DNA from 2 places in the Janthinobacterium sp. 17J80-10 genome. Region 2 is predicted to be linked to the other one. Evidence: predicted binding sites of a transcription regulator. Region 2 holds the regulator's gene; the other holds the start of a gene.
The links. The regulator FliA, encoded in region 2, starts transcription of late flagellar genes. The targets are predictions, from matches to a motif close to CTAAAGTTTNNNNNNNNNNNGCCGNTA.
Positions count from the first base shown of each region.

Region 1: EKL02_RS09705 (YjfB family protein) is a predicted target of FliA. The motif match lies at 3,768-3,794, and genes of this name have one in related genera.

Region 1 is NZ_CP035311.1:2,108,778-2,123,808, reverse strand. It holds gene EKL02_RS09720 (undecaprenyl-phosphate glucose phosphotransferase) at 1-422, shown strand, start outside; gene EKL02_RS09715 (sensor domain-containing diguanylate cyclase) at 604-2,271, shown strand; gene EKL02_RS09710 (hypothetical protein) at 2,486-3,532, shown strand; gene EKL02_RS09705 (YjfB family protein) at 3,541-3,738, opposite strand; gene EKL02_RS09700 (serine protein kinase) at 3,962-5,908, shown strand; gene EKL02_RS09695 (DUF444 family protein) at 5,992-7,152, shown strand; gene EKL02_RS09690 (SpoVR family protein) at 7,149-8,567, shown strand; gene EKL02_RS09685 (ferredoxin--NADP reductase) at 8,675-9,466, shown strand; gene EKL02_RS09680 (ABC transporter ATP-binding protein) at 9,529-10,260, opposite strand; gene EKL02_RS09675 (ABC transporter ATP-binding protein) at 10,257-11,021, opposite strand; gene EKL02_RS09670 (branched-chain amino acid ABC transporter permease) at 11,032-12,312, opposite strand; gene EKL02_RS09665 (branched-chain amino acid ABC transporter permease) at 12,323-13,270, opposite strand; gene EKL02_RS09660 (branched-chain amino acid ABC transporter substrate-binding protein) at 13,334-14,572, opposite strand; gene EKL02_RS09655 (protein adenylyltransferase SelO) at 14,776-15,031, shown strand, end outside.
Region 2 is NZ_CP035311.1:1,998,262-2,013,292, forward strand. It holds gene EKL02_RS18665 (methyl-accepting chemotaxis protein) at 1-799, shown strand, start outside; gene EKL02_RS09115 (CheR family methyltransferase) at 840-1,742, shown strand; gene cheD (chemoreceptor glutamine deamidase CheD) at 1,753-2,364, shown strand; gene EKL02_RS09125 (chemotaxis response regulator protein-glutamate methylesterase) at 2,403-3,479, shown strand; gene cheY (chemotaxis response regulator CheY) at 3,637-4,035, shown strand; gene EKL02_RS09135 (HDOD domain-containing protein) at 4,078-5,283, shown strand; gene flhB (flagellar biosynthesis protein FlhB) at 5,442-6,620, shown strand; gene flhA (flagellar biosynthesis protein FlhA) at 6,617-8,722, shown strand; gene flhF (flagellar biosynthesis protein FlhF) at 8,911-10,212, shown strand; gene EKL02_RS09155 (antiactivator of flagellar biosynthesis FleN protein) at 10,205-11,050, shown strand; gene EKL02_RS09160 (RNA polymerase sigma factor FliA) at 11,071-11,802, shown strand; gene EKL02_RS09165 (flagellar motor protein) at 11,784-12,524, shown strand; gene motD (flagellar motor protein MotD) at 12,555-13,331, shown strand; gene EKL02_RS09175 (winged helix-turn-helix domain-containing protein) at 13,349-13,699, shown strand; gene modA (molybdate ABC transporter substrate-binding protein) at 13,793-14,536, shown strand; gene modB (molybdate ABC transporter permease subunit) at 14,542-15,031, shown strand, end outside.

The sequences.
Region 1 (15,031 bases), 110 kb from region 2:
ACAAATTTCGCAGCATGAAAGTGCACCAGGAATGCGGCACTGTCACGCAGGCCAGCCGCAATGATCCCCGCATCACCCGGCTCGGCCAATTTCTGCGCAAAACCAGCCTCGATGAATTACCCCAGTTTGTGAATGTTTTAATGGGCGACATGTCGGTCGTAGGACCGCGCCCCCATGCCCTTCAGCATAATGACAAATACAAGGATTTGCTTGAAATGTACATGTTGCGCCATCGTGTCAAACCCGGCATTACCGGATGGGCACAAATTCATGGACACCGGGGAGAAACCGATACGATCGAGAAGATGCGCAATCGTGTGCAGTTCGATATTTACTACATCAAGAACTGGTCTTTTATAATGGATATAAAAATTATAGTTTGGACAACATTCAAGGGCTGGACCGGAAATAATGCTTATTAATCAATGTATTTCCTTGATCTACGCAGACTATTTGCCTTCTTCGGAGATGCCATCTTCAAGAAAGCACGCAAGGAGCATTCACGCCACATGACACAAAATTTTATTTCCCCAAAGCATATCTTCCAGAACAAAACAGGCAATAATATGCAATCAAATTACAGAAAAAATCCGGGGACTAGAATTGGCGTATTACTCCATTGCCGACAAATGCGTACTGCTGGAACAAATCAACAGCACCATCGACCTGCCAACCTTACTGGACTTGCTCGGTGAACAAATCGAGAAACTTGGTCTGCTGGATGGATACCTGATCAATCTGGTCGATGCGAGCGAAACAGCCCTTTTTAGCCGCAAAGTACACTTCACCAGCGAATATCAATTTCTCGAAAATACCTATGCAGGTTACAAGATCGAGATAACGCCGGAAGCGACAAATCTCAGCGTCAAGGCTTACCTTGAAAAGCGCATTATTCAGGCCGACGTTGGCAACGCAACGGGCGAGGTCAAGCGGCTGCTTGAGCTTTGGAAGCTCGAAGGCATGGCAGCGATTCCGCTGATCGCCACCGATAGTCGCACATCAGGAAAATTGCCCGGCACGATCGTTCTGCTGAAACAGCAAGGACAAATTTCCCCTGAGATTCTTGAAATATTCGACGAACTGGCAGCGTTGTTCCACGCGCCCTTGTGCAATGCCCTTGAATATGCCTACCTCAAGGACTATCAAGACCGCATGGAAGCAGCCGCAGCCGAACAATCGCGTTTCCTGCAATTCATCGTTGAAATGAACAACATGACTTCGCCGGACCGCATTTACGACATGTTTGCCCAAGAGCTTTTCCATAAGCTGCCATTCGATCTCGTCGGCTTCTTCGTTCTCGAAAATGAAGTTTTAGTCAGTAAAAAAATATCGATCGTCAATCCGCGTTATGAAGCACGTCGCGTGAAATGGGAACAGTTTCTGCTTTCCCATCCGTATCAGCAAAACACGACGGACGGTGGCATCTCGCACACCTTCATGCGAAATACCCATTTGCTATTCCCGGATGTCCAGAAAATCAAACATCTGCCCATGTCTGCCAATGACCAGGCCACGATGAAGATCCTGGGCGGCGTGCGTACCTTGCTGATGGTTCCCATCCGCCACCAGAACCACCCGATTGGCGTACTCACTTTTTTCACATTTACCAATACTCTCGATATTTCCGAATCGGATTTAATCCTGTTGAATAACCTGTCGGCATTTCTGGGTACCGCCATCGTCAATGGGCGAAATTACCTGCTGAGCCTGGAGCAGCATAGGGAAATCGAGCGGCTGAACCTGGTATTGCAAGACAAGGTCAAGGAATTGGCGGAACAAGCCTCCACTGACAAGCTCACGGGCCTGTTCAATTTCCGCACCTTTGAACTGGAGCTGAACAGGAGAATTAACGAGTTCGAGAGGCAGACCGATAAAACAGGCTTGTCGATTGCAATAATCGATATTGATCATTTCAAGAAATTCAACGATACCTACGGACATAATGCCGGCAATGTTGTGTTGGCTGGGGTAGCCCGGGAAATCGGCAAACTGGTGCGCAAGATGGATCTTGCCTGCCGTTACGGTGGCGAAGAATTTGTCGTTATCCTGTCCAAGTGCGATCCCGAAGGCATTCGCCTGTTCGCCGAACGGGTGCGGTCGGCAATTGCCGAATCCGTATTTGATACGGATGCCGGCAAGCTCTCAGTGACCGTTAGCGTCGGTTGCACTTCCCATGAGCCGCAAGACTCGTACGACTCGTTTTTCAAGCGTGCCGACAAGGCCTTGTATAAAGCCAAGGAAAACGGGCGCAACCGCGTGGAAATCGCCTGAAACCTACGTGTTAGAACCTGGGTTGCCGGCCCAGGTCTTTCCTGCCCCATCCGCGAGAACGCTGCTGCCGCAGTGGCAATTCCGGAAAACTGGAAAGGCGCATCCTCCGTACGCATCCATCGTGCCGAATTGATCAAGGCATAGCCGGCGTCACACGCCATCATTAAGCCAAACCGCTGAATTCGCCCGCAGATCACTTCTGGATGGGAAACGCATGCAATATCGGTATGGTGCAAAGTCCTTGGAACGGAACCAATTCGATGCCGTAAAGGCAAAGTTATTGCATTCACGCGCAATTAATTCCTGCCGCGCCAGCCTTCCTGGCGATTCCAGGAATTATGCCGGTCGCTTTATCGAGTTCGCTGGCAAGATCAGGTTTTTCACCGGAGGTCGGCCCCTTGAAACCGCAAGTGTGCCTCTGCATGCAGGACCGGCCAGCTTGTTGCATGGATATCCAGGGCCTGGAACCGAGTGCCTGCCTCCTGCTCCCGATGCCGCCGTCGTGCCACCAGTTCCTGGCAGCCGCGGCACTCCTCCGCAAGATAATTTTCTTCAAGACACCGCAGACGAAAGCGGACTGCGGGCTGCCGGCGAACATATCTCGACAGCTGTATTGGGCGGCGTGCTGAGCGTGACGGTCGCCATAGCCGCCGGACTCATCGTCGCCAACACAACTGCATTCAAATTGACTGTCGCTCCCGAAATGCATGCGGCGGCCGAGGTAACGAGCAATACGCCTGCCACAACGATAGCGGCAGATGTCGTCGTGGCTCAGCCGGCGAGGACGATACAGGCGCCACCGGCGCCGTCCCTGTCCATATCAAAACAGGAAAGCCAGCGCACGGAAAGTCCTCTACGTTTATCCACAACTACCACCCGGCGAAAACTCGCCTCGCCCAGTAACAAAGTTCTCCATACCAAGATTGCCAGGCGGGCGGAAAAGCCGAAAATGGCGCGGTCAACGCGTCGAACCGCACCCGCCCCGATAGTACGTACCGCTCAGAAACAACCTGAACCAGTCGTACAAGCATACTCAGAGCCGAACACGCAAATCCGCCCGGCAGTGCCCAGTCTGGCCACCCAATATGCACGCTGCACGCAGCAGCAAGGTTTTTTGCGGCGGGAACGATGCAAATGGGAGGTTTGCGGCGGCAAGTGGGGCAAGCAGGGTTGTCCTGCATACAAGTACAGGGTTGCCCCGGAAATGGGCCTGGGACAGTTTTATCCTGCCGATGCTGTCAGCCAGCGCGAAGGCGGCTAGCCGTATGTTCAGGCAGTGGTATTGATATTGCGCCCCAGATGGTCGGGCAATCTTGGGGCGGTCGCTACGGGAATGGCATCCAGCAAGGCCAAGGCCCCTGCACTTTGTGTATCAAGGGCTTTTTTAAATACGGCAATGCTGACGTCCTGGGCTGTTCTCGTCTGCGCCATGCTGGTGGCAAGACTGGCGATTGATCCGATTTCCATATTTCCCTCTCCCTGACCCTGTACGTCGTTATCGGCAGCAATTAACCCAACTTTAGCCAGGCAACGCAAATTCCGTCCAATTGCCAGCCGGCTACCTTTACTACCCAACGAACAGAGGGGTGCGTTATCGGGCAATCATGTAGAACATTCAAACTATTTCAATGTCCACTCTTTCAATACCCTGAATAATGTATTAAACAACAGGCCGCGGGAGACAGGTGCCATGAACCAGAACAACGTTCTAAACGCAGCGCAACAGGACAGCTTCATGACCAACCTTGTTGCTTTTGCTCAAGAGCATCGCACCCAGCACTGGTCCGGCAAGCTCGGAGACTTCCTGGAAAAAATTCTGCCCGCCGATCCCTATGGCGTCGCGCGCACCTCGCACCAGTATATCTGGGACATGATTCGCTGGACTCGCACCGAGGATGCGGACGGCAACCCCCAATGCCGCCTGTTCCAGGATGAATTGTTCGGGGTCGACGAATCGATTGCCCGGGTCATGGACTATTTCAAGGCGGCTGCAGCCGGTTCCGAAGTCGGTCGGCGCCTGCTCCTGCTGCTGGGCCCGCCCTCGGGCGGCAAGTCCACCCTGGTCATACTGCTGAAGCGCGGCCTGGAAGAGTACAGCTATACGGACGCCGGGGCGATGTACGGGATTGCCGGATGTCCGGTCCACGAATCGCCGCTGCACCTGATACCGCACAGCCTGCGCGCGACCTTTCGCGACACGTATGGTGTGGAAGTCACAGGCGAGGCCTGCCCCTTTTGCCGCAGCCGCCTGGAAGAACAGTACGGCGGCGACTTCATGCAAATGCCGGCCGAGCGCATTTTCATTTCCGAGGCGGACAGAAGCGGCATCGGCACCTATGCGCCCCACGATCCGACGACTGCGGACCTTGCCGACCTGGTCGGATCGGTCGACCTTTCCAAGGTGGCCGAATATGGCGACGAGGGCGACCCCAGGGCGTGGTCATGGTCCGGCGCAGTGTATGCGGCCAGCCGCGGCATGCTTGAAATGATCGAGATACTCAAGGTCAAGCGCGAATTCCTGTACCTCCTGCTGACGCTCACCCAGGAAAAAAACGTCAAGGTGTCCCGCTTCCCGTTGATTTATCTTGATGAGACAATCATTGCCCATACCAACCTGGCTGAGTTCCGCCGGTTTTTGCAGGAAAGTGAAAACGAGGCCCTGCTCGACCGCATGGTCATTATCCAGGTGCCCTACACCCTGAATTACAAGGATGAGGCGCGCATCTACCGCAAGCTGATTTCCTCGGCCGCGCCCGCCTTTCGTGAAGTGCACCTGGATCCGCATGTGCTGCACGCGGCTGCCGTATTCGCGACCCTGACCCGGCTACAGGATGCCGACGACAAGGAGTCCGACCTTGGCCGGAAATTGCGTATCCATGCTGGCGAGGACGTCGAAGGCGTCAACCGCGGCGAAGCCGAGCGCATGAAACACAAAGGCGCAGAGGAAGGCCTGGGCGGCGTCTCGCCGCGCTTCGTCATCAACGCACTTTCCAATGCCATCATCCGCTCCGACAGCAATAGCCTGACCACGATGGATGTCCTGCTGGCCTTGAAGGACGCCATCGAAAACGATGCCCGCATCGACCCGAAGAAGAAGCGCAAGTGGGTGGATTACCTCGTGCTGTCACGCAAGCATTTCTATAACCGCTGGGTCAAGGAAGATGTCTACAAGGCCCTGTTCGTCTCCTTTGAACAGGAAGCCCAGGATTTGCTGGATAAATATCTCGATGAGGTGGAAGCCAGCATGGACAACCGGCCGGTGCGCGACCCCATCACCAGCGAGGAACGCAAGCCGGATGAACGATTCTTGCGCACCGTCGAGGAAACGATTCATATCACCGACTCCGGCAAACAATCCTTCCGCCAGGAAGTCGTACGCAAGGCCATGGGGGCATTCAAACGCGGTGAAAAATTCACGCTCGACAGTCATGCCCTGTTGCACGAGGCAGTCCAGCAATATCTCTTCGAGCAGCGCCGTGATGTCTTGCGCCTGGTAAGTTCGAGCATGCGGCCGGATGATGATGTCCGACAAAAGATCTCCGTGGTAGAGCAGCGCCTGGTCGGGGAATACGGTTACGATGCCCATAGCGCGCGCGAAGCCTTGAACTACGTAACCACCCTGCTGGCACAGGAATGACCGCGACCGGTTTGCCGCGAATGCGACGCGCCAGGCCAATCGGCTAGTCAGGATACAAGATGGGTCGTCACCTCAGGATTTGCATGGAAACACCCTGGTACGAGCTGTTCTCGCGGGGCGCCCGCGACATGTTGCGCCACAATGAAAAAGTGCGCCAAGGTGTCCGGGACAATCTTGCCAACCTGATCGCCGGCCCGGACCTGATTACCGGCCCCCAGCAGGACAAGACCGTGCAAGTGCCGGTACGCATGCTCGAGCATGCCCGCTTCCGCCTGGCCCAAGGTACAGAGGAAGTGCCCACCGCCGCCGGCCAGGGTGCTGCCCAGCCGGGCGATGTCCTGCGCCATGCGCCGCGCATGCCGCCGCACGAAGAGGCGGGCCAAGGCGGCCGGGGCGAAGGCGAAGTCCAGCTACTGATGGAGCTGAAGGTTGACGATATCATGGACTGGCTATGGGAAGAAATGCGCTTGCCGGACATGGCGCCGCAACGCATGGCGGCCATCGAAGAACGCGAATATGTGCGCGAAGGCTGGGACCGTCACGGTGCGCGTGCCCGCCTGGACCGCCGCCGCACGATCAAGGAAGCGATCAAGCGCCGTGCCATCCAGCCGGGCGGCGCGCCCTTCTCAAACGAGGATCTGCGCTTTCGCCAGCTGGTGCAGCGGAAAAGGCCGACCACCAACGCGGTCGTCCTGTTTGCTCTCGATGTCTCCGCCAGCATGACCGATGCGGAGCGCAAGCTGGCGAAGACCTTTTTCTTCTTTGCGCTTCAGGGCATACGCCGCAAATATGCCAAGGTTGAAACCCGCTTCATCGCGCACACCACGCATGCCTGGGAATTTTCTGAAAGTGAGTTCTTCCAGGTTTCCGGCGTCGGCGGAACGGGGGCTTCCAGTGCTTTCAGGCTTGCGCAGGAAATGCTCGATGAAGATTACGACCCGCATCAATACAATATTTATCTCTTCTATGCCTCGGATGGCGAAAATTTCACCGAGGATCGCATTCCTGCCACCGAAACGCTCACCAGCCTTCTGAAGCAAGTGAATTACGTCGGCTATGTCGAAACCACGCCGGGTTCGCTGCGCACGACCAATACTGAAATGAAGGCCATCTGCGCGGCGCTCGAGCAAAGCGGCCTGCCGATCGCCACGAGCGTGCTGGGCCGGCCAGACGATGTCTGGAAAGCGATTAGAAAATTTTTCATATCGCAAACGGAAGGCAGCGCAAGCCTGGAACCGCCATGACCGCAAAGATAAAGACCACGCCTGAACAGCTGGATGACTATACGCGGCGCATCGAGCATCTGGCAGAGCGACTTGGCCTGGATTTTTATCCGGTCGACTTCGAACTCGTGCCGGACAACTTCATGACGGAGATTGCCGTCTACGGCTTGCCGGTGCGCATGCCGCACTGGTCGTTTGGCATACGCTTCATTCATCAGTTGATCCAGCAAGGCATGGGGCATTCCCGCATATTTGAAGTCATGTTTCCCGGCGACCCCTGCCACGCTTACCTGGTCAATGGCAATTCCCTGGCTGAAAACACCCTGGTGGTCGCACACGTGCTGGGCCATGCCGATTTTGCCAAGAACAATCACCTGTTTCGCAAATTCATGGAGATGGCCGGCGGTCACATCCTTGAACAGGCTGCCTCGCGGGCCCATGCCATTGAAATGGCGCTGGAGCGGCATGGGCAGGAAAAGGTCGAAGCAGTGCTGGATGCCGCGCTGGCCCTTGAGCCGCATGTCGACTTCAACCAGGAATTGCATCGGGAAGCATCGAAGTCGGCGCCAGCGCCGGCCGCCACGGCGAAAGCACCGCTTTCAGCAATGCAAGCTGAACTGTTTCATCAACGTTATCGGGAATTGCCGGGCGAGTCCGGCGAACTGGCACTGGCGCCGATGTCATCTCCGCCAGTCCAGCCGCGGATAGCCGAATACGATTTATTATGGTTCATTGCCCAGCATGCGCCGGAAATGGCAGGATGGGAACGCGACATCTTTCTCGCAGTGCGTGAAGAGTCCTTTTATTTCTATCCCGTTTATGCCTGTCAGATCATGAACGAAGGCTGGGCGTCTTACTGGCACGCGCGGCTGCTGCGGGAAGCCGATTTCCTGCCGCAAGACCTTTACCTCTCCGCCATCAAGGCCCATTCCGATGTCGTGCGCCCGTATGCCGGAGAACGGCAACTTTCGCTATCGGTGAATCCCTACCATCTCGGCTTTTCCATGTGGGAAAACATCGTCGAACAGCATGGCATTGACGTTGCCAGGCGAATTTGCCGTGAAGAAGACGATTTTGGCTTCGTGCGCAATTACCTCGATGCCGAGCTCGCGCAAAAACTCGACCTGTTCGTCTATGTAACCCATGCCGAGGGCGATATCCATGTCGCCAGCCGTGACATTCATGCCATCCGCGAAGCAATCCTTGCCCCGAAATTCAACTATGGCGCACCGCGCATTGCCGCCACCGGCATCGGCCAGGACGGCAGCCTGGAATTGACCCATGACCATGGCAGCGATGGCCGGGGCCTCGATGTCACGCGTGCTGATCAGGTGCTGGAATACATTGCGCGCGTCTGGCGGCGGCCCGTGACACTTCACACGGTAGACGAGCGGGGCAATCCACGTGCCATCAGCAGCCGGAAGGCCTTCATCTAGAAAAGTACCCTGCAACTGCTGGCACCACCGGCATTAAGCCCTCCAGATTGTATGATATTCCTGTGGCAAAATTCAGGTTCATCGATCCCGTTGAAGGCATGAAATCCATGCAATCCGCCCTCCAGCCAAACGAACGCGCCACGCTAGAAACCCTTACCGGCATCCGCCACTGGGCCCCGGGCCTGTATTCGTTCACGACCACGCGTCCGCCGGACTATCGCTTCATTGCTGGCCAGTATGCCCGGCTGGGCTTGCACAACGCGGTAGGCAACGTTGTGTGGCGCGCCTACTCGATCGTCTCCGCCACGAGCGCAACACATCTTGAGTATTACGTCATCGACGTGCCGGGCGGCGCCTTTACTTCCACCCTGCAACGTCTTGTTCCCGGCGACACTATCCTGCTGGACCGGCAAACCCATGGCGCGATGACGCCGGATCGTTTTGCCGATGGGGAGGATTTATGGATGCTGTCTACGGGGACCGGCCTGGGTCCGTTCATTGCCATCCTGCGCGAACCGATGGTCTGGCAGCGCTTTCGCCAACTCTTGGTGGTGCACTCCACGCGCACCGCAAAGGAGTTTTCCTATCAAGATGAATTGCTGGAAGCTGAACGGCAATATGCCAATGCGCCGGCGCGCCTGCGCATTTTGCGGACCAGTACGCGCGATGACGTGGAACCTGCTCATGCCAGCCATTTGCGCGGACGCATTACCACCCTGCTGACCAATGGCGAACTGGAGCGGCACGCCGGCCTGAGTCTGCAGGCTGAAAACTCGCGTGTCATGCTATGCGGCAATCCAGCTATGACGGATGAAATGCGCGAACTGCTCAAGCAACGCGGCCTGCGGCCCTGCCGTCGCGACATGCCCGGCCAATACGTCGCTGAAAATTACTGGTAAATGCCAATACGGAGTTGGCCGGCCACCGCATACGAGGGCCAATTGCGGCAAGTTTCTTGCACTCAGATTTCCAGCCACTCGCGGCGCACCGGCGCATTAGCGCCCAGTTCAGCCGGCGTACCTTCGAATACCACCTGTCCCCGCCCAAGAATGTAGAGGCGCTGCGATATCTCCAGCGCCATTGCCAGCTTTTGCTCGACCAGCAGCACCGCCACACCGCGCTGCTGCAGGAACAGCAGAAACTGCGCAACCTGTTCCACCACTTGCGGCGCCAGGCCCTCGGTCGGTTCGTCCACCAGCACGACGCACGGATTTCCCATCAGCGTGCGGCACAATGCCAGTATTTGCTGCTCGCCGCCGGAAAGCACGCCGGCCTGGGTATCGGCGCGTTCGCCAAGGCGGGGAAAGAGCCGGTACATGTCGTCGGTGCGCCAGGGAGACAGGCTCCCGCTACCAGCTTGCGGATTGACGTTGTAGCCGGGCTTTTGTCCGAGGAGAAGGTTTTGTTCGACAGTCAAGGTGGGAAACACATCGCGGCTCTCCGGCACATAGCCAATGCCCCTGCGCGCCACCTCGAACGGTTTCAGGCCAACGAGTTCCTTGCCGGCGAACCGGATGGCCCCCCGAACCTCGACCAATCCCATTGCCGCCTTGACGAGTGTCGAGCGGCCAGCGCCATTGCGCCCCAGCAGGCCGACGATTTCCCCCGGCTTGACGTGCAAATCGATCCCGCGCAATACCTGGCTCTTGCCGTAAAAGGCATCCACGCCTGCAAATTCGAGCAATGCCGTCATGCCCGATCCTGCACGGCATGTTTGCCAAGATACGCTTCCTGCACCGCCGCATTGGCGCGCACCGCCGCCGGCGCATCGCATGCTAGGAGTTCACCGCCCACCAGCACGGCAATGCGATCGGCCAGGCCAAATGCCACGCCCATGTCATGCTCCACCATGAGCAGCGTCTTGCCGGCGGTCACCGTGCGGATCAAAGCCATCGTTGCATCGGATTCGGAGCGGCTCATGCCGGCGGTGGGTTCGTCCAGCAGGATGACTTCCGCACCGCCGGCTATCGTAATGCCGATTTCCAGCGCGCGCTGCCCGGCATACGTGAGCATCCCGGCAGACCTGTCCCGGTGCGCTTGCAAGCCGATCAATTCCATGACGGCGTCAGCGCGCTCCCGTGCGTCGCGCAAGCCATTCAGGCGCTGCCAGAAGGAATGGCGATAGCCGAGCGGCCACAACAGTGCGCAGCGCAGGTTTTCATGGACGGATAGATGGTGAAAGATATTCGATACCTGGAAGCTGCGCGACAGGCCGAGGCGGTTGATCTCGAAGGGTTTTTTGCCTGCGATTGCTTGCCCGCGCAAAAGGACTTCCCCGGCATCCGGCCGGACCAGGCCGGAGATCAGGTTGAACAGCGTGGACTTGCCAGCGCCATTGGGGCCGATGAGCGCCAGGCGCTCGCCCTCGTCGATCCGCAGGCTCACGCCGTTGATAACGGCAGTCTTGCCGAAATGCTTGCGCACGTCCCGCAATTCGAGTGCTGGCGGCTTCAAGTACGCTCCTTCATGCGCCGCCGCCGCTGCCAAGGCCAAGCGCATCGCAGTGCCGGCGAAAACCCGGCAGCAGCCGCATGAACGCAACTGCTCCCGCTGCCAGAAGAATCGTCCCGAAAATCCACCACGCAGGCCTGGCCGCGTCCAGCAGCACTCCGAACAGGTTCACTGTGCTGCCATCCGCAGCTGCCAGGCTGCGCCGGTACAGCATCTCGATCAGCATCACCGTTCCGGCCAAAATAGCCAGCGCCGCAGCGGCCAGTGCGGCCCAAAGCCCCAGCAAGCCGGCGCTGGCGGCAAAGCCCTCCCGACACACCGCTTGCAGCAGCTCCAGCAACCGGCTTGCTATTCCAGCCAGCCCGCCCGGTGCGCACATGACCATCAGGATGAATACTGCGCCGAGATAGAACTGCCATGCCCCGGTATAGGTCGACAGCACGACCGTCAGGAACACACCGGCGACAGCACCCAGCAGCGGTCCGAAAAAGTGCCCGATGCCACCGATAAAACAGAACAGCAGGACACCGGCCGAACGGGCCACGCCGATATTCTCGGCGCCGACGATTTCAAAATTCAGCGCTGCAAGACCGCCCGAGACGCCGGCAAAGAAGGCCGACAACACCAGCGTCAGAAAACGCACGTGGCGCGGATCGTAACCGATGAATTCGGCACGCTGCGGATTGTCGCGCACGGCATTCAGGATCCGCCCGAGCGGCGTGCGGGTAAATCCGTACATCGCGGCGCTACAACAGAACAGCCAGGCAGCGATCAGGTAATACACTTCGATCTGGGGACCAAAGCTGATGCCGAAGAAAGGCGCACCGATGACCCGGTTGCCGGATATGCCGCCCTCGCCGCCGAAAAAACCCGGGAACATCAGGGCGCTGGCGAACACCAGTTCCACCATGCCCAGGGTGATCATGGCAAAGCCCGTGCCGGACTTGCGCGTCGAGATATAGGCGAACACCAGCCCGAAGGCTACGCCACCCACGCCGCCGGCCAGCGGCACCAGGGCCACCGGCAAGGGCAAGCTGCCGTCTGCCGCCAGGTTGAGCGCATGGATTGCCGTGTACGCACCCAGGCCCGAATAAACCGCATGGCCGAAACTGAGCATGCCGCCCTGCCCCAGCAGCATGTTGTAAGACAGGGCAAACACCATGGCCGTGCCCATCTGCGACAGTATCGACAAGCCCGCGCCCTGGGAAAACAGCAGGGGTGCGACCAGCAATGCAAACGCATAGCCGCCCCACACCAGCACATTGCCGGCGCTCCGGGAGGAAATGCGTGTCACGCGCACCGCCTCAACTTTCCCGTACGCCGAGCAAGCCGCGCGGCCGCAACAGCATCACGATCACCAGCAGCAGGTACGGCAGGATGGGTGCGACCTCCGCCACAGTCAATTTGAACAGGCGCAGGCGCGTCAGTGCTTGCGGCGCCTCGACGCCAAGCGCCTGCAGCAGTCCGGCAAGGGAAAAATCCAGCGCCACCGCAAAGGTTTGCAACAGGCCGATCAGGAGCGATGCGATGAAGGCGCCAGCGAGCGAACCCAGGCCGCCGACCACGACCACCACGAAAATGATGCTGCCGACGGCTGCCGCCATCGCCGGCTCGGTCACGAATGCATTGCCGCCGATGACACCAGCCAGTCCCGCCAGCGCGCAGCCGCCGCCAAACACCAGCATCGTCACGCGCGGCACGTCATGGCCGAGCGATTCAACCATGTGCGGGTGGGTCAACGCAGCCTGTATCACCAGGCCGATGCGGGTTTTTTTCAACAAAAGGTAAATCGAGAGCAGCATCAGCGCCGCCACCAGCATCATGAAACCGCGATAGGCCGGAAAGGTGGTGCCGTAGAGCGAAAACAGCGGCCGGTCCAGCACCGCCGGCACCTGGTAAGGCACGGCAGCGCGCCCCCAGGCCAGTTGCACGAACTCGACCAGCAAGTATGACAGTCCAAACGTAAACAGCAGCTCGGCCAGGTGGCCATGCCTGCGCACCGCACGCAGGCCGAAGCGTTCAATCGCGGCGCCCAGTATTCCCGTCAGCGCAGGCGCCATGAAAAGCGCGGTCCAATAACCGGTGTGGCTGCTGATGGCATAGGCCAGGTAGGCGCCCAGCATATAAAAACTGGCATGGGCAAAATTGAGTACACCCATCATGCTGAAAATCAGCGTCAGGCCTGCCGACAACAGGAACAGCAGCAAGCCGTAGCTCAAGCCGTTCAACAGGGTAATCAGGGTGAATTCCACGTGGGGCGGCGCGACTTCGTTAAAATGAAGTCGCTATTCTAGCGGATGGGCCCTGCCCCGGCCTCACTCCGGCCGCTTCATCTGGCAACTCGTTGGCTGGCTGGCGACATCGCTGGCGATCTTTTTCTCGGTTTTCCAGCCATAGCCGGTGTCTTCGCGGCCAAAGCGCACTTCCTTGCCATCGACCTTGTGCCAGCTCGCGACATACAGCGGCTGCTGCAGCTGATGGTCGGCCCGGCGCATCTCCACTTCGCCGTTCAGGCTTTCCATCTTCATCCCGGACATGCGTTGCGCCACCTTGAGCGGATCGGTCGAGCCGCCTTCGCGTATGGCTTTGGCCAGCATGGCAGTGGCCGTATAGGTCGCGATGCCATAGAAATCGTCGTTGTGCTTCTTCCTGAATGCCGCAACGATCTCGGCGCCGGAATAGGTCTCGTTATTCGCATGCCAGTACGCCACGGTGCGCATGCGTCCCTCCCCGGCTGCACCAATTGCGGTCGGCACGCCGGTAGTGCCGGCGTACAAGGTATAGAAGTTCGCCTTGAGGTCGGCTTCCTTGCCCGCCTTGATCAGCAGCGCCAGGTCGGCGCCCCAGTTGCCGGTGATGACAGTATCCGCGCCAGACGCCTTGATCTTGGCGATATACGGCGCAAAATCCTTGACCTGGCCGATCGGATGCAGATCGTCGCCGACAATTTGCACATCCGGGCGCTTTTGCTTGAGGTATTCCCTCGCCGCGCGCGCCACCTGATGCCCGAAACTATAGTTTTGGCCGATGATATAGACCTTGCTGATTTCCTTGCGTGCCGCCATGTAAGAAGTCAGGGCTTCAAGCTTCATGTCCGAGTTGGCGTCAAAGCGGAAATGCCAGAAACTGCAGCGCGCATTGGTCATGTCAGGATCGCTCGCGCCGTAATTCAGGTACACGACTTCCTTGCCCGGATTGCGCTGGTTATGCTTTTCAATCGCATCAATCAGTGCCAGCCCCACAGCGGAACTGCTGCCCTGGCTGATATAGCGGTAGCCTTTGTCGATCGCGCTTTGCAACAGTATCAGGGTTTCCTGAGGACTTCCCTTGCTGTCGTAACCCGTAACTTCAAACGTGTGCTGTCCGGCCCACTTGCCGGTATTGGCCAGTTCGGCCATGCTTTGCCAGCTTCTCAGCAGGTTTTGACCGACCGGCGCAAAGGGGCCTGACAGCGACTCGATGAAGGCAATCCTGACTTGTTCAGCCCTGGCGGCGGGCGCGGCAAGCGCAATGCCAATGCCTGCGACTGCGGCGATTGCACGAATGGTTAACATGAAAATAGTGCCCCTATTATTTTGCTTATTTGTTACGAAGCATAACCAGTGAAAAAGTTTCTGTAAAGCACTAAATCGGTGCAAAGAACCGTGGATCGCAACCGTAACTTACGCTGCGCCCGAGACCGGTCCCAATGCGGGCGCCGCGATTCTGTCACAATACCCACAATACGTATGCACGAAAGATTTCAGAAGGAATGTCCATGATCGCCCCCGGCTTGCCTGCGGCCACACTGTTGCTGGAACAGTTGCCCTTTAGCCATTCGTTCGGCAGCCTGCCACCCGCATTTTTCACCCGGCTGCAACCGACACCGATGCCGGCACCCTATCTCGTCTGCGCCAGCGAAGCCGCTGCCGCCCTGATCGGTCTGAATCCGGCAGAATTGACGACGCCGGGGTTTGCTGAAACGTTTGCCGGCAACCGCATCCTGCCAGCGACGCAACCGCTGGCAGCAGTCT
Region 2 (15,031 bases):
GCAAAATGCCGACAATGCCCGCCAGGCCAACCTGCTGGTGGTGTCGGCGTCGGATTATGCGGTCAAGGGTGGCCAGGTGGTGGGGCAGGTCGTGGAAACGATGGGCTCGATCAAGGAAAGCTCGCGCAAGATCGTCGATATCATCGGGGTGATCGACAGCATTGCCTTCCAGACGAATATCCTGGCGCTGAATGCCGCGGTGGAAGCGGCGCGCGCCGGCGAGCAGGGCCGCGGCTTTGCCGTGGTGGCGGCGGAAGTGCGCAGCCTGGCACAGCGTTCGGCAGGCGCCGCCAAGGAAATCAAGTCCCTGATCGGCGATTCGGTCGAACGCGTCGATGTCGGCGCAAGGCTGGTCGACGACGCCGGCAAGACCATGGATGAGATCGTTTCTTCAGTCAAGCACGTGGCCGACATCATGGCCGAAATCACGGCTGCCAGCCAGGAGCAAAGCAGCGGCATCGAAGAAGTCAACCGCGCCATCGCGCAAATGGATGAAATGACCCAGCAAAACGCCGCGCTGGTGGAGCAGGCTGCCGCAGCCGCGCAGAGCATGCAGGACCAGGCGGCTGCGCTGGCCAAGGCAGTGGCGATCTTCAAGCTGAAGCAGGGCAAGATGCACGGGCGCGCACGGGCGTTGCCGCCGGCGTCCCCGAGCACATCTGCCGCGCCGCGACCGGCCGCGCAATTGCCGGCAGCCAGGCCGGCAACGCGCGAGGTCGCCCCGAGGCCGGCGCAGCCTGCACCCAGAATCGCCAAGCCTGTCAATTCCGGCAATGGCGACGATTGGGAGGAGTTTTGATGTGCCCTGACGGAGTGACAAGCAAGCGATGAGCATGGCAATGTCAAAGAGTTCGTCCGGCATCCTGCTGACTGCAGCTGGCAGGCCGGAAGGCGTCAAGGAATTTGAATTCACTGCACGTGACTTCGAGCGCGTGCGCACGATGATTTACCGCAAGGCAGGAATCGCGCTGGCCGACAGCAAGCAGGAAATGGTTTACAGCCGCCTTGCACGGCGCCTGCGCGCCACCGGCGTGGGCACGTTTGCAGCGTATCTTGATGACCTTGACCGCCAGGCGGACAGCGCCGAGTGGGAGGCGTTCACCAATGCCCTGACCACCAACCTGACGTCGTTCTTCCGCGAAGCGCACCATTTTCCGCTCCTTGCCGAGCACGTCGCCGGCCGCAAGGAGCCCGTGACCATCTGGTGTTCGGCAGCTTCCACGGGGGAGGAGCCGTATTCGATCGCGATGACCCTGTGCGAGGCATTCGGCAGCATGACCCCGCCGGCGCGGGTGATTGCCACCGATATCGATACCAATGTGCTCGCGACCGGCGAGAAGGGCGTGTACGGCGTCGACCGCATCGAACGCATGGCGCCGGAGCGGGTCAAGCGTTTCTTTTTGAAGGGCAAGGGTGCCCAGGCCGGCATGGTGCGGGTGCGCGACGAATTGCGCGCGATGGTGACGTTCCAGCGCCTGAACCTGCTGGCGGATCACTGGCCGATTTCGGGACCTTTCGATGCGATTTTCTGTCGGAATGTCATGATTTATTTCGACAAGCCGACCCAGGGCAAGATACTGTCGCGGTTTGCGCCGCTGATGAAGCCTGACGCATTGCTGTTTGCCGGACACTCGGAAAACTTCCTCTACGTTTCCGACATGTTCAAGCTGCGTGGCAAGACCGTCTACGAGCTGTCCGACAAGAACACCGCTGCCAGCTCGCCGCTGGTGCGCAAAGCATGAGAAGCGAGAGATGAGTAGCGCAAGTGTCGAACAGTTGGCCAAGAATATCTATTACGATCGCACCTTCGATTGCGACGCGGCGAAGATTTTGCCAGGAGAGTATTTCGTCACGCCCAAGGACATGATGATTGTCACGGTGCTGGGTTCCTGCGTCGCCGCCTGTATTCGCGACCGCGTCACGGGTATCGGCGGGATGAATCATTTCATGCTGCCCGATAGCAGTACCGATGTTGACAGTCCGGTGTCAGCTTCCATGCGTTATGGCACCTATGCAATGGAAGTGTTGATCAATGAGTTGCTCAAGGCGGGTGCGCGGCGCGAAAATCTGGAGGCCAAAGTGTTTGGCGGCGGTAATGTCCTGCGCGGTTTCGTGGCGATCAACGTGGGCGAACGCAACGCCCAGTTTGTCCGTAATTATCTGAAAGCCGAAAGCATTCGTATCGTCGCCGAAGATTTGAATGATATACACCCGCGCAAGGTCTATTTTTTCCCGCGCAGCGGCAAGGTGCTTGTCAAGAAGCTCAAGCAACTCAACAACAATACCCTGGTCAATCGCGAACAGGACTACGCTCATCGTCTGCAATCCAAGCCGGTGGCTGGCGATATCGAACTGTTCTCTTGATACGGAGCAGCTGGGCACATGGTTCGGAGAATTAAGGCATGAAAACGAAAGTGTTGATTGTGGATGACTCGGCGCTGATTCGCAGCGTCATGAAGGAGATCATCAACAGCCAGCCCGACATGGAGGTGGTAGGGGCCGCGCCAGATCCGCTGGTGGCGCGTGAATTGATCAAGCAGACCAATCCGGACGTGCTGACGCTGGACGTGGAAATGCCGAAGATGGATGGCCTGGATTTTCTCGAAAAACTGATGCGGCTGCGTCCGATGCCGGTGGTCATGGTGTCGTCGCTGACCGAGCGCGGGTCGGAAATCACCATGCGTGCGCTGGAGCTTGGCGCAGTTGATTTTGTCACCAAGCCCAAGATCTCCATCCAGCATGGCATGCTGGAATATACGGAGTTGATTACCGAGAAGATCCGCACGGCCTCGCGCGCTCGCGTCAAGGCGGCGCCACCGCGTACTGCCACCAGCGGCATTCACGCTGCGGAAGGCTTGCCGCTGTTGCGCAATCCGCTTACCAGTAGTGAAAAGTTGATTATTATCGGCGCCTCCACCGGCGGTACCGAAGCGATCAAGGACTTTCTGATTCAAATGCCATCCGATTGTCCGGGTATCCTGATTACGCAGCATATGCCCGAAGGCTTTACGCGCTCGTTCGCCAAGCGGCTTGATTCGCTTTGCCGGATTGCCGTTTCGGAAGCGGCGGGAGATGAGCGTATCCTGCCGGGGCATGCCTATATTGCGCCGGGCCATTCGCATTTGCTGCTGGCGCGCAGCGGCGCCAACTATGTCACAAAACTCGACCAGGGGCCGCCGGTCAACCGGCACCGCCCATCGGTCGATGTGCTGTTCAGGTCTGCAGCCATTTGCGCCGGCAAGAATGCGGTGGGCGTGATCATGACGGGCATGGGTAAGGACGGTGCCCAGGGCATGCTGGAAATGAAGCATGCCGGGGCATTCAATTTTGCCCAGGACGAAGCCAGTTGCGTGGTGTTCGGCATGCCGCGCGAAGCCATTGCCATTGGTGCCGCCGACGAAGTCGGTCCGCTGAATGAATTGCCGGCGCGCGTGCTGCACTACCTGGCGAGCCAGGGCAGCCGTGCGCTGCGCGTGTAATAGGCAATCCGGCAATGGTTGATAATGCAATTAATATGCGGAATTTGTTGGGTATTAGTAATATTACTCATATTACCCATCAGCAATATGACTACTTCGGTGCATAATGGTGCCATGATCCTTTGGCTTGCTTTTTTAAAGAATTGATGGAGTAAACATGGTTAATCCGAATACCAAATTTCTGGTAGTTGACGATTTTTCGACGATGCGACGGATCGTGCGAAACCTGTTGAAGGAGTTGGGCTATACCAACGTCGATGAAGCCGAGGACGGTTCCATGGCTCTGACCAAGCTGCGCAGCGAGCAGTTTGATTTCGTCATTTCTGACTGGAACATGCCGATCATGGATGGCCTGACCATGCTGCAGAACATCCGCGCCGATGCCGCGCTGTCGAAGTTGCCAGTGCTGATGGTGACTGCCGAAGCCAAGAAGGAAAACATCATTGCCGCAGCCCAGGCTGGCGCCAATGGCTATGTGGTCAAGCCGTTTACCGCGGCGACCCTGGATGAAAAACTTTCCAAGATTTTCGAGAAAATGGACAAGGCCGGTGGCTGATTGCGCGTTGTTTTTTATTGATTCGATTGCCAGGTCCTTCCAATGCATGACGTGAATTTTCTGGTGCGCGAGCCATTGCTCGATCCAAAGCAGCGCATCCTCGGCTATGAGCTGAGCTGGGAAGCTCCTGCGGGCGAGCGCATCGAGGCGGCCGTGGACCTGGTGCGCTTTGCTGCCGAATCCCTGCATGACGGTGAAGGTAACTGGTTGCTGGGTGATGGTTTGCTCTTTCTGCAGGCAACGCCTGCTCTGCTGACAGAACCTGCCTTGCTTGCCTTGCCGCCGCAAAAAACGGTATTGAGCATGCTCTCGCACGACCTGGCAAATACCGAAACTGCCGCGGCGGTAAAGGAATTGCGCAGCGCCGGCTACAGTTTTTCGCTGCGCGATGCGGAGTCGCTGATACACGACAAGAACCTGCTCTTGCTGGTATCACACGTTGAAATCCGCTTCGGCGAGGCGGAATTCGCCTCCCAGGCAAGAATCTATGCCGGTCTGAAGCAATCGACCATCCGCATGGTCGGTCGCGGTATCAGCAACTGGAAGGAGTTTGACTCCTGCGCTTCGCTGGGGGTCGATGCCTTCGTCGGCAACCTGTATTGCACCGAACGCCCCGGCGTCCAGTCCACCGGACTGAACCCGGTGCAGAGCATGATCCTGCAACTCATGGACATGGTGCGCAAGAACACCGATGTGCGCCAGCTGGAAGCCGTCCTCAAGCGTGACGCCGCACTGTCCTACAAGCTGCTGACTTACATTAATTCCGCCGGATTTGGCCTGGGGACCGAGATCCAGTCATTGCGTCATGCGGTGACCATGCTGGGTTATTCGCCGTTGTATCGCTGGCTGTCGGTATTGCTGGCGACCGCAGGTACCAGCGCGCAGTCGCCGGTGCTGATGCAGACGGCCGTGGTGCGCGGGCGGTTTGTCGAACTGCTGGGCACGGGGCTGTTGCCGCGGAACGAAGCGGAAAATCTCTTCGTCGCTGGCATGTTCTCCCTGCTGGACCGCCTGGTCGGCATGCCGATGGAGCAGGTGCTGGAAAACATTCCCTTGTCGGAGCAGGTGACCGAGGCGCTGCTGCGCCGCCAGGGCATCTACGGGCCTTTCCTCACGCTGGCCGAGGCTTGCGAGCAGGGCAACCACACGGCGATCGGGCCCTTGGCGGATTCGCTTTTCGTCAGCGCCGAGCAGGTCAACCAGGCGCACATGGCTGCATTGACCTGGGCCAAGAGCCTGAAGCTGTAGGCGTCCCCATCCGGCGTCGCAGTCGGCAGGCAAATACAGGGGGTTTTCACCCCCTGTTTCATTGATGGTATCCCCTCCCTCTAAGCAATAATCTTGTCCAATGGCTGGTCAGTGCGTCATGTCGACCGCGCGGCACAGTCAGCAGGGGGATAGCGGCCATGGCCGACGACAGCGATCTCGAAAGAACCGAACCAGCCTCACCGCGGCGCCTGGAGCAGGCGCGCGAAGAGGGGGACGTTCCGCGTTCGCGCGAGCTGGCGACCTGTACCGTGCTGATGGCTGCCGGTGTCGGCCTCTGGGCGCTGGGCGACCATATGATGCGGCCGCTGCGGCGCTTGCTGGTTGCCGGCCTGTCTTTCGAGCGCGCCCAGGCTTTCGACCCGGAATTGCTGCTGGCGGCTCTGGCCGCCAAGCTGGGCGATGTCCTGCTCGCGTTCGCGCCGCTGGCTGGCCTGCTGATCCTGGTGGCGTTGGGATCGCCCCTGCTGATCGGCGGCTGGCTGTTTTCCACCAAGTCGCTGCAGCCGAATTTCGCCAAGCTCAATCCAATGACGGGCATTGGCAACATGTTCTCCGCCAACTCCGCCGTAGAACTGTTGAAGGCGATCGCCAAGACCCTGCTGGTTGGCGTGGTGGCCTGGAAGGTGGCTGCAAGCCAGATGGATGCAGTGATGGGCCTCGGCGTTGAATCGATCACCCAGGGCACGGCCCACCTCGGACATATTCTGATTGTCAGCTTCATTTCCATTGTTGGCGCGCTGGTGTTGATTGCCTTGATCGATGCGCCTTATCAGATGATTCATTACGCCAACAAGCTGAAAATGACGCGCGAGGAATTGCGCCAGGAAGCCAAGGAATCCGACGGTAACCCGGAAATCAAGGCCAAGATCCGCCAGCAGCAGCGCGAGATGGCGCGTCGCCGCATGATGAGCGAAATCCCCAGCGCTGACGTGGTGGTGACCAACCCGACGCACTATGCGGTGGCGCTGAAGTACACCGACGGCAAGATGCGCGCGCCGCAAGTCGTCGCCAAGGGTGCTGACGAAGTCGCTGCGAAAATCCGTGAAATCGCCCGGGAAAACAATGTGCCGCTGCTGGAAGCGCCGCCACTGGCGCGTGCCCTGTTCCGTCATGCCGAACTGGGCGACGAGATCCCGGAAGCCCTGTATACCGCTGTCGCCGAGGTACTGGCATATGTGTTCCAGTTGCGCGTCTACCGCCAGCAGGGCGGTTCCCGCCCCAGTGCGCCGACTGCTGTCGATGTGCCGCCAGAACTTGATCCGCTGAATCCCCTCAGCATGCCAGCGCAAGCCCCCAATAATGGAGTGATGCAATGAATAGCCTGAAGCTACCCATCTGGCTGTCCGGCCCGAATTCCAAGGCGCTGGCAGCGCCGATCCTGATCATCATGATGCTGGCGATGATGGTGCTGCCATTGCCCGCATTCGTGCTTGACATGTTTTTCAGCTTCAACCTGGCGCTGTCGATCATCATCCTGCTGACTTCCCTGTACACCATCAAGCCGCTCGATTTCATGGCGTTCCCGGCGGTGCTGCTGGTGTCGACCATGCTGCGGCTGTCGTTGAACGTGGCTTCCACACGTATCGTCCTGAGCGAGGGGCATACCGGCCCGGATGCTGCCGGCAAGGTGATCGAAGCTTTTGGCCATTTCCTGATCGGTGGTAACTACACGGTCGGTATCGTGGTCTTCGTCATCCTGACCATCATCAACTTCGTGGTGGTGACCAAGGGTGCCGGCCGTATCGCCGAGGTGGGTGCGCGTTTCGCCCTGGATGCGATGCCCGGCAAGCAGATGGCCATCGATGCCGACCTCAACGCCGGCCTGATCGGCGAAGCCGAGGCGCGCAGCCGTCGCCAGCAGGTATCGCAGGAAGCCGAATTTTACGGTTCGATGGACGGTGCCAGCAAATACGTCAAGGGCGATGCGATCGCCGGCATTATCGTTACGCTCGTCAACGTCGTCGGCGGCCTGATCGTCGGCGTCATCCAGCATGACATGGCCTTTGGCGATGCCCTGGAAAACTACACGCTGCTGGCAATCGGCGATGGCCTGGTCGCGCAGATCCCTTCGCTGGTGATTTCGGTGGCCGCCGGTATCATCGTCTCGCGCGTGGCCAGCGACGAGGACATCGGCACCCAGTTGATCAGCCAGCTTTTCGCCAAGCCGCAGGTCATGTACATCACGGCGGCGATTGTCGGCGGCATGGGCATCATCCCAGGCATGCCGCACCTGCCGTTCATTTTCCTGGCCTCGCTTCTGGCGGGCGGCGCCTATATGGTGTCGCAGCGCAAGCAACAGGCAGCGCAGGAAGCTCCGGAAGCGCCCGAAGCTGCCGCTGCCGCTGCAGCAGCAGTGGCGCAACCGGAAGGCGAGGAAGCGTCCTGGCAGGATATCGTGCCGGTCGATACGCTCGGCCTGGAAGTCGGCTATCGCCTGATTCCCTTGGTGGACAAAGGGCAGGGGGGGGAGCTGCTGCGCCGCATCAAGGGCATCCGCAAAAAATTCGCCCAGGAAGTCGGGTTCCTGTCACCGCCGGTGCACATCCGCGACAATCTCGAACTGAAGCCGTCGGCCTACCGGATCACCCTGAAGGGCGTGGAAGTGGGCAGCGGCGAGGCAAATGCCGGGCAGTTCTTGGCGATCAATCCGGGCATGGTGAGCGGCACCTTGCCGGGCGCCGCCACCACCGATCCGGCGTTCGGCCTGCCTGCAGTCTGGATCGATGCCGGCATGCGCGACCAGGCGCAATCCATGGGGTACACGGTTGTCGACGCTGGCACGGTGGTCGCTACCCATCTGAATCACCTGATTACGACCCACGCGGCCGAGTTGCTGGGCCGTCAGGAGGTGCAGCAACTGCTGGACCATCTCGGCAAGGATTCGCCGAAGCTGGTGGAAGACCTGGTGCCCAAGCTGCTGCCGATTTCGACCTTGCAGAAAGTGCTGCAGAACCTGTTGATCGAAGGCGTGCATATCCGCGACATGCGCACCATCATCGAGATCCTGGCGGAGTTCGCGCCGCAGTCGCAGGACCCGAACGAACTGACTGCGCAGGTGCGCATCGCGCTGGGTCGCGCCATTGTGCAGCAAATCTTTGCGGCGTCGAATGAGCTGGCCGTCATGACCCTGGATAACCGTCTCGAACGTCTGCTGATGCAGGCGTTGCAGACCAGCGGCCCGGACGGCGCCGGCATTGAGCCAGGCCTTGCCGACACGCTGGCAATGCAGACCGCGAACGCTGCGCGTCAGCAGGAGCAGATGGGGCTGACCCCGGTGCTGCTGGTGCCGGGGCCGCTGCGTCCGCTGCTGGCGCGCTTCCTGCGCCGGGCGATTCCGCAGTTGAAAGTGCTCTCGCATGCTGAAGTGCCGGAAACCAAAACGATCAAGGTCACCAGCCTGGTTGGCAATGTCGCCTGATAAGGAGGGGGAATACCCGGCTATTCCTTCGATCGGTACACTTCCTTCCGATCAATAATTCTACCAACACATATTGCAAAGTCCGGCAGTCCATTCGCAGTGCGGCACGAACGTGGCAGTCCTGCGAATCAGGTTCCGGATTTTGTAATCAGCACCATTGAAGTCATCTGCCTAGTTGGAGGCCAAGCATGAACGTAAGAAAATTCACCGCTACCACATCACGTGAGGCATTGCGCAAGGTGCGCGATGCACTCGGCGCGGACGCCGTGATCCTCTCCAACCGCAGCGTCGACGGCATGACTGAAATCCTGGCATTGGCGCCGGAAGACATGTCTGCGCTGGCCGAGCCAGTGGCTGATCTGCCTGCGGCAGCGCCGGCGCCAACTCCGGCAATTTCACAATCGACCCTGGCCGCGCTGGCGCCGCGCCACCTGGCAGAGAACAACCAGGCCGCGCGCCTGGCAGAATCTCTCAGCGCGGCGCGCGAGATGAATGTGGCAGCTGAACAGTCGGCCAGCAGTGAAATGGCCAAGATGATGGCCGAGATCCGCGCCATGCGCGGCATGCTCGAGTCGCAGCTGGCCGAGATTTCCTTCGGCAGCCAGCAGCAACGCGAACCGGCGAAATCGGCGGTGTTGCGTGAAATGCTGGCAGCGGGATTCTCCGCCAGCCTGGGCCGCTTCCTGACGGAGAAAATGCCCTCGGGCGCAACCGTGGATTCGGGCATGAGCTGGATCCGTATGATCCTGGCGCGCAATCTTGCCGCGCTCGACAATGAAAACGATATTCTCGACCAGGGCGGGGTCTTCGCCCTGGTAGGGCCGACCGGCGTCGGCAAGACCACTACGACGGCGAAACTGGCTGCGCGCTGCGTCATGCGCCATGGCGCCGGAAAGCTGGCGTTGATCACCACCGATGGCTACCGTATCGGCGGCTACGAGCAATTGCGCATCTACGGCAAGATCCTCGGCGTGATGGTGCATTCGGTCAAGGATGAAACCGATCTGAAGATTGCCCTGGCCGAACTGAGGAGCAAGCACATGGTCCTGATTGACACCGTTGGCATGAGCCAGCGCGACCAGATGGTGGCGGAGCAGATCGCCATGTTGTCGGGGACCGATACCCACGTCAAGCGCCTGTTGTGCATGTCTGCGACTTCGACCGGGGAAACGCTCAATGAAGTGGTGCGGGCGTACCAGGGCGGCGGCCTGTCCGGCTGCATCATGACCAAGCTGGACGAGGCGGCGACGGTGGGCGGCGTGCTGGATGTGGCGATTCGCCAGAAACTGAAACTGTATTATGTGGCCAATGGCCAGCGTGTGCCGGAAGACCTGCATGTGGCCAACAAGGATTACCTGGTCGATCGCGCCTTCAAGCTCAAGCGCGAAACTGCGCCGTTCCAATACCAGGATTCCGAGTTGCCGCTGGTGGTCGCCAATGCGGCGCGAGGCATGAATGACGCCAGCCTGCGCGAGGTGTCCCTTGGCTAATTTTCATAACGATCAGGCCGAAGGCCTGCGCCGCATGCTGGCCGGTCCCCGGCCACGGGTGTTTACCTTCCTGTCGGCGTTGCCAGACGAGGAAAAAAATGCGATGCTGACGAACCTTGGCGCCTCCCTTGTGCGTTCCGGCAGCGATGTGCTGATGCTGGATGCGCGCGCTGCTGCCGGCGGCATCGCCGCGCAACTGGATGCGCCGCGCCGGGCGAGCCTTCTGGATGTGGCCCGCCAGGAAGGCAGGATGAGCGAACTGGTCCAGAGCATGCCGCAGGGTTTTGGCGTGGCCAGGCTGGCGCATGCAACCGTGCAGGCACGATCGCAGTTGGAGGCCGCCGTCCAGGATGATTTGTTGATGCGCCGCCTGGGACAGGCGTTTGGTACGCTGGCCAGGGAGCACGACATCGTTGTGGTCGATGGCGAGCTTGGCGTCGATGACGGATTCGCGCTGCCGGCGCTGGCGGGTGGCGAGATCGTGGTGCAGGTGTCGAACAGTGCGGCATCCATCAAGGCAGCCTATTCGATGATCAAGCGCCTGACTTCGGCGCTCGGTCGCCGGCCCATCAGCGTCGTGGTGAGCGGCGTCGATGAACGGCAGGCAGGCGTGGTGCATGACAATATCGCCCAGGTGGCCAGCCGTTATCTGGCGACCCGGGTCGAATTGCTGGGGTCGGTGCCGGCGGACGAACATGTTGGCCGCGCGGCCCGCCTCGGGCGCAGTGTTGTCGAGGCGTTTCCGCTGGCCGGCGCGTCCCTGGCGTTTCGCAAGCTGGCGGGGCGCTGCTCGATGGCGGACCTGGCGCCGGCGGCCGGCATGCGGATGGCGGGTTAAATAAGGATAATGAAATATCGATGTATACCGCGCATGGAAAATCTGACAAGAATCACCTGCTGCAGGAACATGCGCCGCTGGTGAAGCGGCTTGCGCACCAGATGAAGGCCAAGCTGCCGCATAGCGTCGAGGTCGATGACCTCGTGCAGGCCGGCATGATCGGCCTGCTGGACGCAGTCAATCGCTATGAGGACAACCACGGCGCCCAGTTCGAGACGTACGCGGTGCAGCGCATACGCGGCGCCATGCTGGATGAATTGCGCAGCAGCGACTGGCTGCCGCGCAGCATTCGTCAGAACATGCGCAAGATCGAGGATGCCATGCACAAGCTGCAGCAGCGCCTCGGCCGTCCGCCGCTGGAAACAGAAGTAGCCAAGCAGCTCAAGATGTCGCTGGATGAATATCAGGATCTGCTGAGCGACAGTGGCGGCCACCAGCTGGTGTATTACGAGGATTTTCACGAGAGCGAAGACAACGACCATTTCCTCGACCGTTATTGCACGGACCAGTCCGAGGATCCGCTGCAGAGCCTGATGAATACCGGATTCCGCGATGCCGTCATTGATGCCATCGGCGCCTTGCCGGAGCGGGAAAAGATACTCATGGGCCTGTACTACGAGCAGGAAATGAACCTCAAGGAGATCGGCGCGGTGATGAATGTATCGGAATCGCGCGTGTCACAGCTGCATAGCCAGGCGATCGGGCGCCTGCGTACCTTTTTGCGGGAGCAGGCGTGGACTGGGCTAGCGTAGCCGGCATCGCGCTTGCGCTGGGCGGCCTTCTGGCCGGCCAGTTGCTGGAGGGCGGCCACCTGAGCTCGCTGCTGCAGCCGGCCGCTTTCATCATCGTCGGCGTTGGCACGGTGGGCGCCGTGCTGCTGCAAAGCGGCATGCCGGATTTCCTGCGCGGCGTACGCATGGCCAGAACGGTTTTCGTCGCGCAGCCCGATGCCGGCGCCGCACTTGAGCAACAGGTCATCACATGGAGTTCGCAGGCGCGGCGCGAAGGATTGCTGAGCCTGGAGCGCTATCTCAATGGCATCAGGGACCCGTTCAGGGCCAAGGGGTTGCGCATGCTCGTCGACGGGATCGATCCGTTCAAGCTCAAGGAAATCCTGGAAGCCGACGTCGACAGTTATGAACGCGCCGAACGGCGGGCCATCAAGGTCTGGGACGCTGCCGGGGGCTACGCTCCGACAGTCGGCATCATCGGCGCCGTGCTCGGGCTGATCCATGTCATGGAAAACCTTGCCGACCCCGCACAGCTCGGCAGCGGCATCGCAGTGGCATTCGTTGCCACGATTTATGGCGTGGGGCTGGCCAATCTCGTATTCCTGCCGATCGCCAACAAGCTTAAATCCCTGCTGGCGCAGGAGGTTGCGCAACGCGAGATGCTGATCGGCGCATTTTTCGGCATCGCCCTGGGCGACAACCCGCGCATCATCCAGGAGCGCATGAGCGCCCACCGGCGCTAGCGCTGGGCGAGCAGGCAAGGATACCACGGCATGGCGCGAAAAAAACAAGAGGAAGAACACGAAAATCACGAGCGCTGGCTGGTTTCCTACGCCGATTTCATCACGCTGCTGTTTGCTTTCTTCGTCGTGATGTACGCCATTTCTTCGGTCAACGAAGGAAAATACCGGGTATTGTCCAATTCGCTCGGCTCTGCCTTCGGTACCGGAGCAGCGGTTTCCGTCACCCAGGTTGCGCCGGAGCGGCAACAAGCTTTCCCGTTGGCGCGCCAGGCCCGGCCGGACCGCCAGCAGATCGAAGCCCTGCGCCAGAAACGCACGGCGATGACTGATATGGCGCGCAAGATCCAGGTGTCGCTGGCACCGCTGGTGCAACGCGGCATTGTGCGTGTGACCCAGACCAGCCGCGGCGTCAAGGTCGAAATCAATGCAAGCATCCTGTTTGCGCCAGGCGATGCCAGGTTGAGTACGACATCGGGCGAAGCCCTGACTGTCATCGCGGAAATCGTCAAGGATGACAGTCATGCCTTGCAGGTCGAGGGGCATACGGATAACGTGCCCATCAGTAATGCCTTATTTGCCTCCAACTGGGAATTGTCGAGCGCACGGGCCAGCAGCGTGGTACGCCTGTTTGCAGATAATGGGGTTGGCCAGCATCGCCTTACCGCGGTCGGCCATGCCGACAATGTACCGGTCGGCACGAACGCGACACCTGAAGGACGCTTGCGCAACAGGCGGGTGGAAGTTCTGATCCTGGCAGACTTGCCGGAAAAAGAGACCGAGGTGCCGATAACACCGGCTAATCCATAAAAGGGCATCACCACGTCATGGAAAACCGGCTCGATTTCAAGTTGCGGGTATTGCGAGGCGACGAAATCGCCCTGGGTCCGGGCAAGGTGGCGTTGCTGGAAGCCATTGCGGCATGTGGCTCCATCAGTGGTGCTGCACGCGCCATGGGTATGTCCTATCGCCGAGCCTGGTTGCTTGTCGATACGATGAACCGGAGTTTTTCAGAGCCCCTGGTGATTACGTCCCCTGGGGGGAGCAAGGGCGGCGGCGCTTCGGTGACGCAAACCGGCGAGTCCGTCATGGCGATTTACCGTGCCATGCAACGAAGATCAGAGGCGGCAATTCAGGACGATGCGCAGGCTATCCTAAAATTGCTGCACCCTCTCTGAGATTCATGACAGAAAAATAATGTAAATCGATCCATGGACGTGATTCGCTATATCTGGCAGTATATAGCGAATCAATTAACTTCTGACAAGGCGATGATACCGAATCTCATTGTACTGGCGGTCACGCTGCTTGCCGTGTCTGCTCAAGCTGGCGAAGTACAGGTTGCTGTCGCAGCCAACTTTACCGCGCCCATGCAAAAGATCGCCGCGCAGTTTGAGAAAGATACGGGTCATAAGGCAGTGCTGGCGTATGGCGCTACGGGCAAGTTTTACGCGCAAATAAGGAATGGCGCGCCGTTTGATGTCTTGCTGGCGGCAGACGACGAAACCCCGGCAAAGCTGGAAAAAGAAGGCGCCGCGGTGCCCGGCAGCCGCTTTACCTATGCCATCGGCAGGCTGGTGTTATGGAGCGCGAAGCCGGAACTGGTCGATGGCAAGGGCGACGTGCTGAAGAAAGGTGATTTCACCCATCTGTCGATCGCCAATCCCAAGATCGCCCCCTACGGCGCCGCCGCGGTCGAAATATTGAAGGCGCTCGGCTTGCTCGATGCCGTGCAGCCGAAATTTGTCCTGGGCGAGAGCATAGTCCAGGCTTACCAGTTTGTTTCCACCGGCAATGCGCCGCTCGGTTTTGTGGCCATGTCCCAGGTCTATGAAGACGGCAAGCTGAAATCCGGTTCGGCGTGGCTTGTGCCGCCCAATCTGCATAGCCCGATCCGGCAAGATGCCGTCATTCTTGAAAAAGGCAAGGGCAAGCCTGCGGCGGAGGCATTGATGCGCTTTCTGAAAAGCGATCAGGCAAGACAGATCATCCGTCCCTACGGCTACGACTTTTAAGCAAGATGCCTAGGCCGGAAGATTGGGGCGCGATTCTGCTGACGCTTAAGTTGGCAACGGTCGTCATGCTGCTTTTGCTGTTGCTTGGCACTCCCATTGCCTGGTGGCTGGCGCGCACCCGCTCGCGCTGGAAAGGCGTCATCGGCGCAATCGTGGCGCTGCCACTGGTATTGCCACCCACCGTGCTCGGCTTCTATTTGCTGGTAACAATGGGGCCGAATGGTCCGATCGGAAACCTGACACAGTCGCTCGGCATCGGTTTGCTGCCATTTAGCTTTCCCGGCCTGGTGATCGCATCAGTCTTCTACTCTTTACCGTTTGCCGTTCAGCCTTTGCAAAATGCCTTTGAGGCGATCGGCAATCGCCCGCTGGAAGTCGCCGCTTCGCTGCGCGCCAGCCCGCTCGATGCGTTTTTTACCGTGGCATTGCCGCTGGCAAAACCTGGCATCATCAGCGCGGCGATATTGAGTTTTGCCCATACCGTAGGCGAATTCG